4 regions of the Streptomyces sp. MGP-P1 genome follow, and region 3 is predicted to be linked to each of the others. Evidence: riboswitches for the same ligand, from Rfam matches in the RefSeq annotation. Region 3 holds a riboswitch; each other region holds the start of a gene.

Region 1 (4,193 bases), 510 kb from region 3:
AGGATCGTCGCGCGGTACATACGGATCATGCGGTCGACGCCCTTGCCGTTCGCGAGGACCGAGCGCAGCTGCTCGATGTTTCCGTCGCTCACCAGCCGCCAGAACTCGGCGCCGTCCGCCGGGTCCGAGAGCGGAATGCTGACATTGCGGACACCGGCCAGCTCGATGTCGTACCCGTCGAGCCGGTGGTCGGCGGAGTGGCGGAAGTCGAAGATCGTGTGCAGCCCGAGCCCGCCGAGGAAAGCCGCGTCCTCGGCCGTGGCGTGCGCCAGGTGACCGCTCCGGTAGAGCCGCCCGAAGGCGGTGCGCCGTCCGTCCGCGGTGGGGAGCCCGCCCACATCGCGGAAGTTGCGGACTCCGGTCAGCACGGTCTCTGTCGGCGGGACCTGCGGCACCTGTTGCGTCACGGTGGCTCCTGGGATCTCTGGCGTCGGCGCGGCTCGCCGGCGAGGGCGCTCCCGTGACGATACGACATCGATTCGACGGAAAATCATCACGGTCGAGAGCTCCGGTGCGGGGTGCCGAGACGTCCGGGCTGACCCAGTGTCAGGAGGGGGGTCGGCCCAATGTCCGTATTGGTGCATTTCGCAGAACATGCCCCGCTAATGGGGGAGATGGGATTTCGGAGGTGAGCGGGATCATATCCGTGACGGTCCGTGGTGAGTGCGCCCCGAGGCATTCCCGTTGCCCGCACGGAAATCCAAGATCCGTAATCCACGGAGTGTGACGGGAATTCCGGGTCGATAGTGAACCGATGATTCCGGCGAGCAACCGATGGCTTGTTCAGCTCGTCCTGACTCGTTTACGGTCGCCGCAATCCGGACGGACCGCCTAATCCTGCCGCCGCCCGGAATTCGCACCCACCCACTCACGCGTGGCAGGAGCGGGGGAACCAGGTAAGCCGCCGATCCGGAGCGATCCGGACCGGCTCGGGGTGAAGTCGCCGCAACGCGACCGGGCATCTCCAGCCCGAACCCGACAGCTCACCTCGCAGGCGCCGGAGAGGAACTTCCCATGCCCGCAAAGGGTAAGCACCGTCGTCCGAAGTCCGGCCCGATCTCCCGCGGCGTCCTCGTCGCAGGGACCGGCGGCGCCGCACTCGCCCTCCCGCTCATCGGGGCCACCGTCGCGAACGCGGCGGACCAGGCCGCTCCGGCCGTGAAGCCCGCCGCCGCCTCGGTCGCCGCCGCGCACACCGTCCCGGCCACCGCCCCCGCCGCGTCGAAGACCGCCCCGAAGACGTACGCCGTCGTCTCCGGCGACTACCTGGCGAAGATCGCGGCCGAGCACCAGCTCAAGGGCGGGTGGGAGAAGCTCTACCAGGACAACCGCTCCACCGTCGGCGAGAACCCCGGCCTGATCCACCCGGGCATGAAGCTGACCCTCGGCGCCAAGGGCTCCGAGCCGGCCGAGAAGTCCGCGGCCCCCGAGGCCGCCCCGAAGAAGGCCGCACCGGCGCCGAAGGCCGCGCCTAAGGAGGCCCCGAAGGCCGACACCGTCTCCGCCGACGACTCCGAGGGCTCCGGCAGCACGTCGGGGACCGGCTCCTCCGAGGCCACCGGCTCCGGCTGGTCCGCCCCGCTGGCCAGCGCCAACGTCACCACCCAGTACCGGGCTTCCGGCGCCAGCTGGTCCAGCGGCTACCACACCGGCTCGGACTTCCAGGCCGCCTCCGGCACCCCCGTACTCGCCATCGGTCCGGGCACCGTCGTCTCGGCCGGCAACAGCGGCTCCTACGGCAACGAGGTCGTCATCCAGCACGAGGACGGCATGTACTCCCAGTACGCCCACCAGTCCTCGCTCAACGTCTCCGTCGGCCAGACCGTCACCGGGGGCCAGCAGATCGGCCTCTCCGGCTCCACCGGCAACTCCACCGGACCGCACCTGCACTTCGAGGTCCGCACCGGCCCGAGCTACGGCTCGGACATCGACCCGATCGCGTACCTGCGTCAGCACGGCGTCTCCGTCTGACGTCTCCGTCCAGGGTCGCCGTTTCCGACCGGACGCGGCGAGAAGTGATCGAGGGGCGGTGCGCGGCGGCGCACCGCCCCTCCACTTATTCCGGCTTTACCAAAAACTGACCGGGTGGTCTATCTCACCACCCGTCAACCCCGTATTACGGTCGCGTAGGTCACATCGCACGATGCAGGATAAGTGCTTGTGGCAGACGATTCGAGAAACAACCGGCAGCACACCATCGGGTCGTACGCGGCGATTGGCGACAGTTTCACCGAGGGCGTCGGCGACCCCGGCCCCGACGGGACGTATCTCGGCTGGGCGGACCGCTTCGCGGTGCTCCTCGCCGACCGGCTCCCGGCCCCCGAGGGGGCGACCGGCCCCCTGGACTACTTCCGCTACGCCAATCTCGCCGTACGAGGACGTCTCCTCGACCAGATCGTCGAGGAGCAGGTCCCGCGCGCCAAGGAACTGGCCCCCGACCTGGTCAGCTTCTGCGCGGGCGGCAACGACATCATCCGGCCCGGCACCGACCCCGACGACCTCGCCGAGCGCTTCGAGCGGGCGGTCGCCGACCTGAGCAACGCCGTCGGCACGGTCATGGTCACCACCGGCTTCGACACCCGGGGCGTTCCGGTGCTGCGCCACATGCGCGGCAAGATCGCCACGTACAACGTCCACCTGCGGGCCATCGCCGACCGCTACCACTGCCCCGTGCTGGACCTGTGGTCGCTGCGTTCCGTGCAGGACCGGCGCGCGTGGGACAGCGACCGGCTGCACCTGTCGCCCGAGGGCCACACCCGCGTGGCGCTGCGCGCCGCCCAGGTCCTCGGCCACGAGGTGCCCGCCGACCCCGACCAGCCCTGGCCGCCGCAGGCCCAGCGCAGACCCTTCGACGCACGGCGCGACAACATCCAGTGGGCCCGCGAATACCTCGTGCCCTGGATCGGCCGACGGCTGCGCGGAGAGTCCTCCGGCGACCACGTCGGGGCGAAGCGCCCGGACCTCCTGCCGCTGTAGCCGTCGAACCGGTCAGGGCTCCAGCAGGGGAAGCGCACGCCGGGACGGGCCCGGCACCACGAGCCCGTCCGGCGGCGTGCCCCCGCCCCGGGGGTGGGCTGCCGGTATCCGCTCCAGGACACCGCCCGCGAACACGTCGTACAACGGCAGCGACTCCAGATGCACATAGCCGATGTGGCAGTCGCACACGGCGAGCGGACAGGCCCGCGGGCCGAGCGCCCGGCGGTAGCTGCCGTCGTAGAGATTGCCCAGCTCCGCCTTGACGAAGTGACAGCGCCGCACCGTGCCGTCCCCGTCCACCGAGATCACCGACTCGCCCGTCCGGCAGGGCAGCCCCGCCGAACGGTGCGGATCACGGCTGTAGGGGAACAACGGATCCAGCTCCGTCCACCGCGCCGCCTCCTCGTCGGTGTAGGTGTGTCCCTCGGCGGCGTTCACCCAGAGATAGACCTCCTCCGGCAGCGCCGCCCGCAACCGCCGGGCCTCCTCCAGATGGGCGTCGAAGCCCACCACCCCCACGCTGTGGCGGATCCCCTTCGCGGACAGCTCCCGACACTTGCCCAGGAACCGTTCGTACGGTGTCTGCCCCGGGTGGTAGGTGCACCAGAGCGCGATCCGCTCCGGATCGGCGTCGGCCAGCCAGTCGGTGCGACCGCTCAGGTTCGTCTGGATCGCCACCCGCCCGATGTGCGGCAGCCGGGAGAGATCGGTCAGCGCCCGCCGGTACCAGGAGCGCACCAGGCCCTCGCCCCACGGGGTGAACAGCACGGACAACCGGTCACCGGTCCGCTCCGCGGCCCAGCCGGTGAACCGCTCCAGCGCCTCCCGGTCCGCCGTGAGCTGCGCGCGGCTGTCCCGCCGCTTGGCGAACGGGCAGTACGGACAGTCGTAGTCGCAGGAGGCGAGCGGGCCCCGGTAGAGAATCGTCAGGTCCATGGCCCCGTCACTTCCGCTCGTACGCGGCCATCGCGGACCGCACCCCGGGGGAGAACAGCGCGGGACCCAGCGCGTCGGAGTGGGCGAGGCCCGACGGGGACAGCCTCAGCAGACCGTCGGGCGCCGACGCGTCCAGCCAGCCACGGGCCGCGAACCCCGCCAGCTCGGCCGGGAAGTCCGCGCCCGGATCCGTGCCGAACCGTGCCCGGTAGTCCGCCACCGGCAGCCCCGCCGCCTGGAGCAGCGACTGCAGCAGATGCCGCCGCCGCGCCTCGTCCGCG
Region 2 (4,193 bases), on a different contig from region 3:
CGACGCGCGGCTCTCCAAGAACCCGGCCAACCACGCCGAGTCGCCGCACGCCAAGGGGAAGACGGGGATCCCGGGGGAGCGCAAGGCGGAGCTGATGACGCATCTGCTCAATATCGACCCGCCGGACCACACCCGGCTGCGCCGGCTCGTGTCCAAGGCGTTCACCCCGCGCCGGGTCGCGGAGTTCGCGCCCCGCGTGCAGGAGCTGACGGACCGGCTCATCGACGACTTCGTGGAGAAGGGGAACGCCGACCTCATCCACGACTTCGCCTTCCCGCTCCCCATCTACGCCATCTGCGACCTGCTCGGCGTCCCCGAGGAGGACCAGGACGACTTCCGGGACTGGGCGGGCATGATGATCCGGCACGGCGGCGGGCCGCGCGGCGGGGTCGCCCGGTCGGTGAAGAAGATGCGCGGCTACCTCGCCGAACTCATCCACCGCAAGAGGGAGAACCCGGGCGACGACCTGATCTCCGGGCTGATCCGGGCCAGCGACCACGGCGAGCACCTCACCGAGAACGAGGCGGCGGCGATGGCGTTCATCCTTCTCTTCGCCGGGTTCGAGACGACGGTCAACCTCATCGGGAACGGGACCTACGCGCTCCTGCGCCACCCCGAGCAGCGCGCCCGGCTGGAGGCCTCCCTGGCGGCGGGGGAGGACGCGCTGCTGGCCACCGGCATCGAGGAGCTGCTCCGGTACGACGGACCGGTCGAGATGGCGACCTGGCGGTACGCCACCGAGCCGCTGACCCTGGGCGGCGAGGAGATCGCCGCCGGGGACCCCGTACTCGTGGTGCTGGCGGCGGCCGACCGCGACCCGGAGCGGTTCACGGATCCGGACACCCTGGACCTTGCACGGCGTGACAATCAGCACCTCGGCTACGGGCACGGCATCCACTACTGCCTGGGGGCGCCGCTGGCCCGGCTGGAGGGGCAGACCGCACTGACCACCCTGTTGAGGCGCCTTCCTGACCTGCGACTTGCGGGAGAACCTGGCGATTTGCGCTGGCGCGGCGGACTCATCATGCGTGGACTGCGCACCCTTCCGGTCGAGTTCGAACCGGATAGTCGATCCGGAAAAAGTGACACAGCGTCAACTCCGTGACTTGCACGTGATCTGCGCTGCATCGACTTGTGACACACGTTCGAGTCCCGCTAGGTTCACGGTTCGACGCGTCGGTCGCACCTTGCTCACGCGTCACTTGGGCGCCGAAGCAGGCACGGAATCCGCTGTGCGGCGCTCAGGCCACTCGCTTGTCAGTCGCACGGAAGGCATACCCATGGGCTCCGCGAACGGCAGACACCGCCGCCCTCGTCAGGCACCCGCCATCATCGTCGCCGCGGGCGTGACGGGATCGGCCATCGCCATCCCGCTGCTCGGCGCCGGAGGCGCGCACGCGGCCGAGGCCACCACCTGGGACCGGGTCGCCGAGTGCGAGAGCGGCGGCATGTGGAGCGCCGATCTCGGCAACGGCTACTACGGCGGGCTCCAGTTCTCGCAGGAGACCTGGTCGGCGTACGGCGGCACGGCGTTCGCGCCCCGCGCCGACCTCGCCAGCCGCTCGCAGCAGATCTCCGTCGCCGAGAAGGTCCTGGACGACCAGGGCCCGAAGGCTTGGCCCAGCTGTGCGGTGATCTCCGGCCTCGCGGTGGGCGGCGGTCTGCCCGGCGTCGACCCGGGCGCCTCGCCGTCCGCGGATCCGTCCGCCGATCCGTCGGCGGACCCCTCGGCCGACCCGACCTCCACCCCGGCCGACGAAGCGGACGCAACCGGTGAATCGCGCGAAGCGGGCAAGAGGGAGAAGGGTGATGAGGCGGACAAGGGCGGTAGAGGTGGCGCGGAGAAGGGGAGCGGGACTCCCGACTCCTCGGTGACGCCCTCCGCCCCGCCCGCCTCCGACGCCCCCGACGCCTCGGACCCCTCCACCGCCCCCGACGCCTCGGCGGACGAGGACGGCCAGGGGGGCAAGCACCGGGGCGCCCCGCGCCCGAGGAGGTCGACGCGGACCGGAAGGACGACCCCCGTGAGTCCGGCCGGCACGCCTCGCGCGGCGAAGGCGGCGCGCGGGACGGTGGCGCGGCGGCCGCCGACGGGTACACCGTGCGGCCCGGGGACAACCTCTGGGCGATCGCCGACGCCCAGGAGATCCCCGGCGGCTGGACCGGCCTGTACGAGACGAACAAGGGCCTCCTGGGTGCCGACCCGGACCTGATCCTGCCCGGCCAGAACCTGGATCTGGGCCTGGATCAGGATGCGGGCAAGGGTGTGGACCGGGCCGCCCCGGAGGGTGCCGAGACGGCCGCCGAGGCTCCCGCCGCCAACTGATCGAACCCGGCGAAACACCCCGAAAATCGGGGCAGTTAAGAGACCTATGTCCACTTTTGTGTAAGTGAGACATGGGTCTCTTTGCTTCAACTGGTGCTTTTCGACCGGCCGGTCCGGGCGTATCGCCTCCCACCTGCGGAAACGGCCCACCGGCTACGGCGAGTTCGGGCCGAATGCCCCCTATGTCCGTCTTTGAATGTCGGGGTTGCCTGTGTTTACGGTCGGAACCGCTCGCACCGCGGGCCCCGTCGACCGTCACGCCGAATCCTGCCGTCGGTCGAAGGGAACAGACGCGTAAGCGCCGTAGGCAGGAGCGGGGGACCCAGGTAAGCCGCCGGGTCCGGACGCCTCGTCGAACCGACGGGGACGTACGGGACCGGCTAGGGGTGAAGTCGCGAGCAGCACCGCGCGACCGGGCAACTCATCAGCCCGAACCCGACAGCTCACCTCGTAGGCGTCGGTGAGGAGATTCGTTCCATGCTGCTGAACAGCAAGGGCAAGCACCGCCGCCCGTCCAAGGCCACCCGTATCGCCACCCTCGCGGGTGTCACCGGTGCCGCCGTCGCCATCCCGCTGATGGGCGCGACCAACGCTTCCGCCGCCTCCGTCGAGACCTGGGACGCCGTCGCCCAGTGCGAGTCCGGCGGCAACTGGTCCATCAACACCGGCAACGGCTACTACGGCGGACTGCAGTTCTCGCAGTCCAGCTGGGCCGCCGCCGGCGGTACGCAGTACGCCTCCCGTGCAGACCTGGCCTCCAAGGACCAGCAGATCGCCACCGCCGAGAAGCTCCTCGACCTCCAGGGCCCGGGTGCCTGGGCCTGCGCCGGCGCCGGCGGCCTCACCAACGACGGTGTGGACCCGGGCGTGAACACCGGCTCCGGCTCCGGCGAGAGCAAGCCCGAGCAGGCGCAGCCCGAGCGTCAGGCCGAGCAGCCCACCACGCGCTCCGAGCAGCGCGAGGCCCCCAAGGCCGAGAGCGAGAAGGCCGAGAGCAAGAAGACCGTCACCACCCCGACCGGCGAGAAGGTCCAGAAGGGCGACGGCGAGTACAAGGTCAAGACCGGCGACACCCTGAGCACCATCGCCGACGCGGAGGACGTCAAGGGCGGCTGGAGCAAGATCTTCAAGCTCAACGACGACATCGTCAAGGACGCCGACCTGATCTTCCCGGGTCAGCAGCTCCACCTGAAGTAATCGCCGTCTCTCCTCCCCGGAGGAGAAGCGTCCGGCGGCACTTCTCCTCGCACGGCTCCCCGGCCCGGCGCGCTCGTCCCCCCAGCGCGCCGGGCCGGGTTCTTCTTGGGCGGCGGGCGCCGAAGGCCCGCATGCGTTCACCTCTTGTCGTTACCACTCAGTAGATTTCTAGAGTTTTGTCCCATGATGCAGGCCCTTGGGACCTTTTTCGTCCCAGGACGCGGGCGGTCGGCCGACCGACGCGGCCGGGCCCGATAGGCTCGTGCCGCAGGGCCACAGTGACCCCGCACAACCAGTGTCAGATCCCAGAAGGAGATGCCTCGTGCCGTCCATCGACGTCGTCGTAGCCAGGGAAATCCTCGACTCCCGGGGCAACCCCACGGTCGAGGTCGAGGTTGGCCTCGACGACGGCAGCACGGGCCGTGCTGCTGTTCCGTCCGGTGCCTCCACCGGTGCGTTCGAGGCCATCGAGCTTCGCGACGGTGACCCCAACCGCTACATGGGCAAGGGCGTCGAGAAGGCCGTCCTCGCCGTCATCGAGCAGATCGGCCCGGAGCTCGTCGGGTACGACGCCACCGAGCAGCGCCTCATCGACCAGGCGATGTTCGACCTCGACGCCACCGAGAACAAGGCGTCGCTCGGTGCGAACGCCATCCTCGGCGTCTCGCTG
Region 3 (4,193 bases):
AACAACGCGGTCGCCACCAGGTTGGCGGGCGACGCGTCGTGGCGCTGGAAGGTGAGGGAGCAGAGTTCGACCGACAGGAGCACGGCCACGTCGTCGGGACGGCCGAGGAGGTAGTCGTGCAGTCGGGCCGTCCCGGCGGCTCCCGCGACGCAGCCGAGGCCGAAGACGGGCAACCGTTTGACGTCCGACCGCATGCCGAGGCGGGTCACGAGCCGGGCGTCGACGGAGGGGGCGGCGATGCCGGTGACCGAGGTGAACATCAGCAGGTCCACATCGGTGGGCCGCAGCCCCGCCGCCCGGAGCGCGCCGCGTACGGCCTGGGCGCCGAGGTCCACGGCGGACCGGATGAACACGTCGTTGGACGCGCCGAAGCCGTCGAGGTCGCGGTAGCCGTCCAGGGGCAGCACGGTGTGCCGGGTGCGGACCCGGGCGTTCTCGTGGAGCCGGTCCAGGACACGGCGGTCGGCGCCGGGCGGCAGGCAGGTGCGGGCCACCATGTCGGTGACCTCGCGCTGGGTGTGGCGGTGGGGCGGCAGAGCCCCGTGAACCGCGGCGATGCGGGTCATTCTGCCTCCTGGTTCGGTGGCGTCATGGCTCCATCCTGCCCACAAGGTGCGAGAGAACGGCGTAAAGGACCCGCCCGGTCGCCGCATTGACGGGGCGCCAGGCCCCTACGATCGCCCGATGGACGCCACGGACAGGGTGAGTCAGGCCGGAGCGGACCCGGCCGACGCCGCGCAGGCCGGCGCGGGGCGACGCGGACGGGTCGTGGGGGTCGCGCTCGCGTGCCACCCGGGGCCGGCGCTCGCGGTGACCGCGCTCGCGTGCGCCCTCGCCCTCGGCTCCGGGCTCGGCGGCCCCCGCTCCGCGCTGGTCACGGCCGCGGTGCTGACCGGCCAGCTCTCGGTGGGCTGGTGCAACGACGCGTACGACGCTCGGCGTGACGCCGATGCGGGCCGCCGGGGGAAGCCCGCGGCCGACGGCACGGTCGGGGCGCGTGCGGTGTGGGCCGCGGCAGTCGTCGCGCTCGCCCTGTGCGTACCGCTGTCGCTGGCCTGCGGGGCCCTCGCCGGCACGGTGCACCTCGCCGCCGTCACCGCCGCCTGGCTCTACAACCTGCGGCTCAAGGCGACCGCCCTGTCCTGGCTGCCGTACGTGGCCGGATTCGGCGCCCTGCCCGCCGTCGTCGCCCTCTCCCTGCCCGCCGGACCGTGGCCCCGGTGGTGGACGGTGGCGGCCGGCGCGCTGCTCGGGTTCGCGGCGCATCTGGCCGACACGCTCCCGGACATCGCGGCGGACCGGGCAGCCGGGATCCGGGGCCTCCCGCACCGGCTGGGCGACCGGGGCACCCGGCTGCTGCTGCCGGTGCCGCTCCTCGGCGCCACGGCGGTACTGGGGTTCGGCCCGCCGGGACCGGTGGACGCCGCGGGTGCCGCGGCACTCGTCCTGGCCGGTGCGGCGTCGCTCGTCGGCCCGGCGCTCGGCCGCCGGTGGCGCAAGGCCGCCCTGGCCGGAGCGGTGGCCGTGGCCGCGGTGGACCTGGCGCTGCTGCTGGCCCGGGGTGCCGCGGGCGCCTGAACGAGCCCGTCGAACCACTGACCTGACGGTCTGTCATTCATGGAGCCGGCATGGTCTCGGTCGGGCTCCTGCCCGTGGCCGCGAGCGCGGCTGAGGCCACCGATCCGGCCCCGAGGCAGGCCCGTCGTCGCCGGCCGTGTGTGGACCCCGGCCGGCCAGTGGCGCCGGCGAGAACATCCGGATCGACACGTCCGACAACGGACCCGGAATCCTGGCGATGGGCGGCGCGCGCGGCAACGCGACGCTCACGAACGTCGCGATCACCGACTCGCGCGACGGCCGCGTACTCGGACGTGCGGTCGATGGGGAAGCCGAGGAAGTTGCTCAGCGGCTGCTTGGTCCGCGTCCGCAGTCAGAAGGAGCGGTCGTCGGGCCTGGTGGTGTCGCTCATGGACACACCTCACTCTCAGCAGAGTGCAACAGGTTCCCCTGTCGATCGCGTGGTAAGTCACTAGAAACTCGGGGGTAACTTCCCGGTACGCCCGAGTGGCCCCGGACCATGAGGTCCGGGGCCACTCGGGCTCGGGCGCGGAGGATCAGTAGGCGCCGAAGACGTTGTCGATCGAGCCGTACCGGTCCGCCGCGTAGTTGCACGCGGCCGTGATGTTGGCGACCGGGTCGTAGCTGTCGGTCGAGGTGCCGGGCACGTGGTAGGCCTGGAAGGTCGGGTCGATGACCTGGAGCAGACCCTTGGACGGGGTGCCCTTGACCGCGTTGGAGTCCCAGTTGTTGATCGCGGCCGGGTTGCCCGAGGACTCGCGCATGATGTTGCGGTGGATGCCCTCGTACGTGCCGGGGATGCCCTGCTCGGCCATGACCGCCAGCGACTCCTTGATCCAGCCGTCGAGGTCGTTCGTGTACGTGACGGCCTTCTCTGCGGCCGGAGCGGCCTTTGCCACGGGAGCGGCGTCGACGCGCTCCGAACGGTCGGCACGGTCCGCCTCGGCACCACGCGCGGCGGACGGGGAAGCCTTGGCGGCCTTGTCCGCCTTACCGCCCGAAGAGGCAGTTCCGAGGGTCAGCTTGATACCGGGCTGAATAAGATCGGGATTCTCTCCGATGATCTTCCGGTTACCTTCGTACAGCTTCTCCCAGCCGCCGCTGACGGAATATTCGCGGGCGATCTTGGAAAGCGTTTCACCGGCCGCCACGGAATGCTGGGCGGGCGCGGCCGCCACGGCGGAATTCGCCTGGGCCACCGAGGCGGGCGCCACGGCCTGCTGCGGCGCGGCGGCGGGCACGGGGGCGGCGAAGGCACTGGTGGCGCCGATCACCGGGAGGGCGAGGACGGCTCCACCCGCGGTCACGGCGGCGAGGCCGCGGCGCAGCGAGGTGGACGGGGAACGACGGTGCTTACCCTGTGCGGGCATGGGGGATTTCCTCTCCGGCGCCTGCGAGGTGAGCTGTCGGGTTCAGACGGGAGATGTCTGGCCGCACGCTCGTGCGGCTTCACCCCAAGCCGTTCCGGTTACGGATCGGCGACTTACCTGGGTCCCCCGCTCCTGCCGTACGTGAGTGGGTTTCGGATTCCCGGACGGCGGCAGGATTCGGCGTTCCATCCGGATTGAGGGTGACCGTAGGCGAGAAACGCCGAACAGAACAAGCCCCGCATTCCGGATTCCCTTTTCCACGCAAGATCGAAAAGCGGAATCGCCGGATCGGGGCACTCCGTCACGTCGTCAACTTTGTTCGCGCAGAAGGGAACCGATGCTTCCAGTTCCGCGTCCGCCCTCCCGGACGTGACGCTCACCACTCCCTCGCGGTGATGGCTGAAACGAGGTCAAGCAAATGCCCCAGCGGCCCCAATAGACCCTTTATCGAGCAGAATTCCCAAAAGAAACAAATCGCCCATATCGACATAGGGAAACGGGCTAATCGGACACTCTAGGCAGGGCCGGCCGAAGGGCCCGCGGGGCGATCGCTTACGGTGTGCGGTGGAGATTAGTAAGCCCACCCTTACCTCCGACGTACGCTGTACCTGCCCGCGTTCGCCCGCCCCGAAGGATCACCACGCCATGACACGCCCCGTCCGCGTCGCCATTGTCGGAGCCGGCCCCGCCGGTATCTACGCTGCGGACGCGCTGCTCAAATCCGAGGTCTGCCAGGACCCGGGGGTCTCCATCGACCTCTTCGAGCGCATGCCCGCGCCCTTCGGCCTCATCCGCTATGGCGTGGCCCCCGACCACCCGCGGATCAAGGGCATCGTCAAGGCCCTGCACCAGGTGCTGGACAAGCCCCAGGTCCGGCTCTTCGGAAACGTCAGCTACCCGCACGACATCGGCCTGGACGATCTGCGCTCGTTCTACGACGCGGTGATCTTCTCCACCGGCGCCGAGGCGGACCGGGCCCTCGACGTCCCCGGCATCCAGCTGGACGGCTCCTACGGCGCGGCCGAGTTCGTCTCCTGGTACGACGGGCACCCCGAGGTCCCCCGCACCTGGCCGCTCACCGCGGAGAAGGTCGCCGTGCTCGGCGTCGGGAACGTGGCCCTGGACGTGGCCCGCGTCCTGGCCAAGACGGCGGACGAGCTGCTGCCCACCGAGATCCCGGACAACGTGTACCAGGGCCTGAAGGAGAACAAGGCGCTGGAGGTGCACGTGTTCGGGCGGCGTGGC
Region 4 (4,193 bases), on a different contig from region 3:
TAGCCCGTGCGCTCCAGGACGGCTTCCAGCACGACGGCGGGGCCGGCGCCGGATTCGACGATCGTGCGCAGCTCCTCCATCAGCGTGTTGAAGCGCTTGACGGCGTTGGACGAGCGGGCGGCCATGCCGTACGCCTCGTCGACACGGCGCAGTGCCTGCGGGAAGGAGATCTTCTCGCGCATCGACAGGGCGTCGATCATCGCTTCGGCGCGGTCGCCGATGCCGCGCTTGGGGACGTTGAGGATGCGGCGCAGCGGGACGGTGTCCTCGGGGTTGGCGAGGACCCGGAGGTAGGCCAGGACGTCCCGGACCTCCTTGCGCTCGTAGAAGCGCACACCTCCGACGACCTTGTAGGGCAGGCCGACGCGGATGAAGATCTCTTCGAAGACACGGGACTGGGCGTTGGTCCGGTAGAAGACGGCGACGTCGCCCGCCTTGGCGTCTCCCGCGTCGGTGAGCCGGTCGATCTCGTCGGCGACGAACTGCGCCTCGTCGTGCTCGGTGTCGGCGACGTAGCCGGTGATGCGGGCGCCGCTGCCGGCGTTGGTCCAGAGGTTCTTGGGGCGGCGGCTCTCGTTGCGCTCGATCACGGCGTTGGCGGCGGAGAGGATCGTCTGCGTGGAGCGGTAGTTCTGCTCCAGCAGGATCGTCGTCGCGCTCGGGTAGTCCTCCTCGAACTGGAGGATGTTGCGGATGGTCGCACCCCGGAAGGCGTAGATCGACTGGTCCGCGTCGCCCACCACGCACAGCTCGGCGGGTGCGTCGGCCTCCCCGGCCGGGCCGACCAGCTCCCGTACCAGCGTGTACTGGGCGTGGTTGGTGTCCTGGTACTCGTCGACGAGGACGTGGCGGAAGCGGCGGCGGTAGTGCTCGGCCACGTCCGGGAAGGCCTGGAGGAGGTGGACCGTCGTCATGATGATGTCGTCGAAGTCCAGGGCGTTGGCCTCGCGCAGGCGGGCCTGGTAGAGCGCGTACGCCTGGGCCAGGGTCTTCTCGAAGCCGTCCGTCGCCTGCCCGGCGAAGGTCTCCTCGTCGATGAGCTCGTTCTTGAGGTTGGAGACCTTGGCGGTGAAGGACTTCGGCGGGAACTGCTTCGGGTCCAGGTCGAGGTCGCGGCAGACCAGGGCCATCAGGCGCTTGGAGTCGGCGGCGTCGTAGATCGAGAACGACGAGGTGAAGCCGAGCTTCTTCGACTCGCGGCGCAGGATGCGGACGCACGCGCTGTGGAAGGTCATGACCCACATGGCGTTGGCGCGGGGGCCGACGAGCTGCTCGACGCGCTCCTTCATCTCGCCCGCGGCCTTGTTGGTGAAGGTGATCGCGAGGATCTGCCCGGGGTGCGTCCCGCGCTCGGCCAGCAGGTGGGCGATGCGGTGGGTGAGGACGCGGGTCTTGCCGGAGCCGGCTCCGGCGACGATGAGCAGCGGGGACCCGGCGTGCACGACGGCGGCGCGCTGCTCGGTGTTCAGCCCGTCGAGCAGGGAGGCGGAGTCGATCACCGGGCGCGCGTGACCGTCCCGGTAGTACCCGTCCCGGGGCGGCGGGGGCGCGTCGTAGACGCCCCCGAAGAGTCCCTCCGGCACCGCTTCGGGTGCGTGGTCCTCGGGGGGCGGCGGGGGGCCGTCCTCCACGGGCTGGAGGCCGGTCAGGAAACTGTCGTCAAAGAGGCTGCTCATCGCCTCCCGAGTCTAGGCGGCCGGACTGACAACGTTCCGCAGAAGCAGGGAAAGGCCGCTCGCACCACGCCCCCGCCCGTACGCACGGAGACCGGACGTCGACGTTCCGTGAAGGAGCGCCCCGGTCGGAGGGGTGCCCAGCCCCCGATCCGGAAAGGTCACGAAAATGTATCGGGCATATCGCTCATCGTCCTTCCCAGTGGCGGGGCCGGTTGGCTAGCGTGCTCGGTCAGGTGGCCCGTACCTCCCTGAGGCGAACCACGCCTGACGGGCGCCTCTGCCGAATCCGTCCTGCCGGCCCGGCAGCTCGGAACCGGGGACCCACACGCGACACCGGGGTGAATCGGTCCGTGCCCTCGCAGCCGGACCGTAGGACAGCCTTCCGTTCCGTCCGAACCCGACAGCTAACCCGGTAGGCGGTCCACGGAAGGAGATGCCGGTCTTGGCATCGCATCGCAAGCCGCGCACGAAGGTGCGCACCACCACCCCCGCCGTCGGACTGACGACGGCCGCGCTGGCCTCCGTGACGCTGCTCTCCACGCAGAGCGCCACGGCCGTGCCGGCGGAGCCGAAGCCCGCCATCGAGGAAGTGCAGAAGAAGGTCGACGCCCTGTACCGGCAGGCGGGCGCCGCGACCCAGGAGTACAACCGGGCCAAGGCCGCCTCCGCGTCCCAGCGGACGAAGGTCGACACGCTGCTCTCCGACGTGGCGAAGCGGGCCGAGAAGATCAACGAGGCGCGCCGGGCGCTGGGCTCCTACGCGGCGGCCCAGTACCGCGACGGGGGCATCGCGCCCGCGGCGACGTTCTTCCTGGCGGACAACCCGCAGGGGTACTTCGACCAGAGCCGGCTGATGGACCGGGCGACGGAGCGGCAGCAGAAGGCCGTCGACGAGGTCCGTACGCAGCAGGCCTCGGCGGCGAAGAAGCGCGCCGAGGCGGTGAAGAGCCTGGAGACCCTCACCGAGTCGCAGGCCACGCTCGCCTCCAGCAAGAAGGACGTGCAGACCAAACTCACCGAGGCCCGGGGCCTGCTGTCGAGGCTGACCGCCGAGGAGAAGGCGCGGCTGGCGGAGCTGGAGCGCAGGCAGGAGGCCGAGGCGAAGGAGAAGGCGGCGAAGCTGGCCGCCCGGCAGGCCGCGGAGGCGAAGGAGAAGGCCGAGGCCGAGGAGAAGGCCCGCGAGGAGGCGGCGAAGGAGTCCGGCGGCGGTTCGGGCACGGGCTCCGGTTCCGGTACGGGAACGGGAACGGGAACGGGAACGGATCCGGGCTCCGGCACCGGCACCGGTACGGACAGTGGTTACGCCGCCAAGGCGGAGAAGGTCCTGGCCTTCGCCCGCGCCCAGATCGGGAAGCCGTACGTGTGGGGCGCGTCGGGCCCCTCCAGTTACGACTGCTCGGGGCTGACGCAGGCGGCGTGGCGGGAGGCGGGGGTGACCCTGCCCCGGACGACCTGGGACCAGGTGGAGGTCGGGACGCGGGTCGCCACGTCCGATCTGACCCCCGGAGACCTGGTCTTCTTCTACGACGACATCAGCCACGTCGGCATCTACAAGGGCGACGGGATGATGATCCACGCCCCGAAGCCGGGTGCGAACGTGCGCGAGGAGTCGATCTACTCCATGCCGATCTACGGAAGCGTGCGCCCGGCGTAGTGCGTGTTCGGGGGCGGCTTCTCAGCGACCGCCCCCGAACGCCTCAGGTCCAGACCGTGGCGATGAAGATGTTGACGGCCGTCAGTCCGCCGACCGCGGCGAACGCGCCCTTGTCCACCGTCTCGTCGTCCCGCTTGACGTAGACGAGGGCGAGGATCACGACCAGCAGCGCGAGCTTGATGCCGATCTTGACGTTGTTCACGGCCTGGTCGTCGGCCTGATTGAGCCCGACCAGGGCGATGCCGGTGACGAGCATGGTCAGCGCGCCGTGCAGCATGGCGGGGGTGAAGCGGGCGGTGCCCGCTCCCATGGCCTTCATCTGCGTCAGGAAGCCGCCCAGCAGGGAGGCGATGCCGATGATGTGCAGGGCGACGAAGACATTGATGAGTACGTCCATGGCTCCGGAGCCTAGCCAGGGCCAGGGATATGCCTTGCAGTGAGGCACACCTTCCTTGCGCGCTTCCTCCGCTATTGAACGCATTGCCCCGATATATGGGCGCATCGGTGATCAACCAAGACCGCCGAAACGTCATATCAGGGCAATAGCGGTCACGGCGACTCTTTTCCCGGCCCTGGGATTAGCGTCCTTCACGGACCCGCCGGTATCCCCCGGCGGACAGCCGACAGGAAGGATGCCGCCCTCGTGGCAGCCCACCGCAGGTCAGCTCACCGAAAACCCAAGCAGCGCCCGCTCACCGGCTCTGCTGCCCGCACCGCCGCCACCCTGGCGCTCGCCGGGGCCGCCACCGCGGGATCGGTCACCGGGGCGGGCGCGGCCCCCGCCGAACCGGCCCCCACCGCCGCGCAGGTCAAGTCGAAGGTCGACCGGCTCTACCACGACGCCGAGGCCGCCACCGAGAAGT

The links. A riboswitch is a leader RNA that binds a small molecule or an ion and turns the genes downstream of it on or off. The one in region 3 is predicted to bind cyclic di-AMP.
Region 1: it holds a riboswitch for cyclic di-AMP, as region 3 does, so the genes downstream of both, AC3CH1_RS03765 (M23 family metallopeptidase) here and AC3CH1_RS01390 (transglycosylase SLT domain-containing protein) in region 3, are expected to answer to the same signal.
Region 2: it holds a riboswitch for cyclic di-AMP, as region 3 does, so the genes downstream of both, AC3CH1_RS22300 (transglycosylase family protein) here and AC3CH1_RS01390 (transglycosylase SLT domain-containing protein) in region 3, are expected to answer to the same signal.
Region 4: it holds a riboswitch for cyclic di-AMP, as region 3 does, so the genes downstream of both, AC3CH1_RS15815 (C40 family peptidase) here and AC3CH1_RS01390 (transglycosylase SLT domain-containing protein) in region 3, are expected to answer to the same signal.

The regions. Positions count from the first base shown of each region.
Region 1 is NZ_JBYMEM010000001.1:818,914-823,106, reverse strand. Features, by position in the region: gene AC3CH1_RS03770 (tyrosine-protein phosphatase) at 1-407, opposite strand, end outside; cyclic di-AMP (ydaO/yuaA leader) riboswitch at 852-1,012, shown strand; gene AC3CH1_RS03765 (M23 family metallopeptidase) at 1,015-1,971, shown strand; gene AC3CH1_RS03760 (SGNH/GDSL hydrolase family protein) at 2,161-2,976, shown strand; gene AC3CH1_RS03755 (STM4011 family radical SAM protein) at 2,989-3,912, opposite strand; gene AC3CH1_RS03750 (STM4012 family radical SAM protein) at 3,920-4,193, opposite strand, start outside.
Region 2 is NZ_JBYMEM010000007.1:118,267-122,459, forward strand. Features, by position in the region: gene AC3CH1_RS22290 (cytochrome P450 family protein) at 1-1,105, shown strand, start outside; partial or broken gene AC3CH1_RS22295 (transglycosylase family protein) at 1,281-2,326, shown strand; cyclic di-AMP (ydaO/yuaA leader) riboswitch at 2,616-2,798, shown strand; gene AC3CH1_RS22300 (transglycosylase family protein) at 2,804-3,523, shown strand; gene eno (phosphopyruvate hydratase) at 3,846-4,193, shown strand, end outside.
Region 3 is NZ_JBYMEM010000001.1:312,923-317,115, forward strand. Features, by position in the region: gene AC3CH1_RS01380 (type III polyketide synthase) at 1-566, opposite strand, end outside; gene AC3CH1_RS01385 (UbiA family prenyltransferase) at 685-1,578, shown strand; gene AC3CH1_RS01390 (transglycosylase SLT domain-containing protein) at 2,115-2,948, opposite strand; cyclic di-AMP (ydaO/yuaA leader) riboswitch at 2,952-3,110, opposite strand; gene AC3CH1_RS01395 (FAD-dependent oxidoreductase) at 3,594-4,193, shown strand, end outside.
Region 4 is NZ_JBYMEM010000006.1:12,898-17,090, reverse strand. Features, by position in the region: gene pcrA (DNA helicase PcrA) at 1-1,676, opposite strand, end outside; cyclic di-AMP (ydaO/yuaA leader) riboswitch at 1,945-2,111, shown strand; gene AC3CH1_RS15815 (C40 family peptidase) at 2,110-3,330, shown strand; gene AC3CH1_RS15810 (hypothetical protein) at 3,374-3,727, opposite strand; gene AC3CH1_RS15805 (C40 family peptidase) at 3,974-4,193, shown strand, end outside.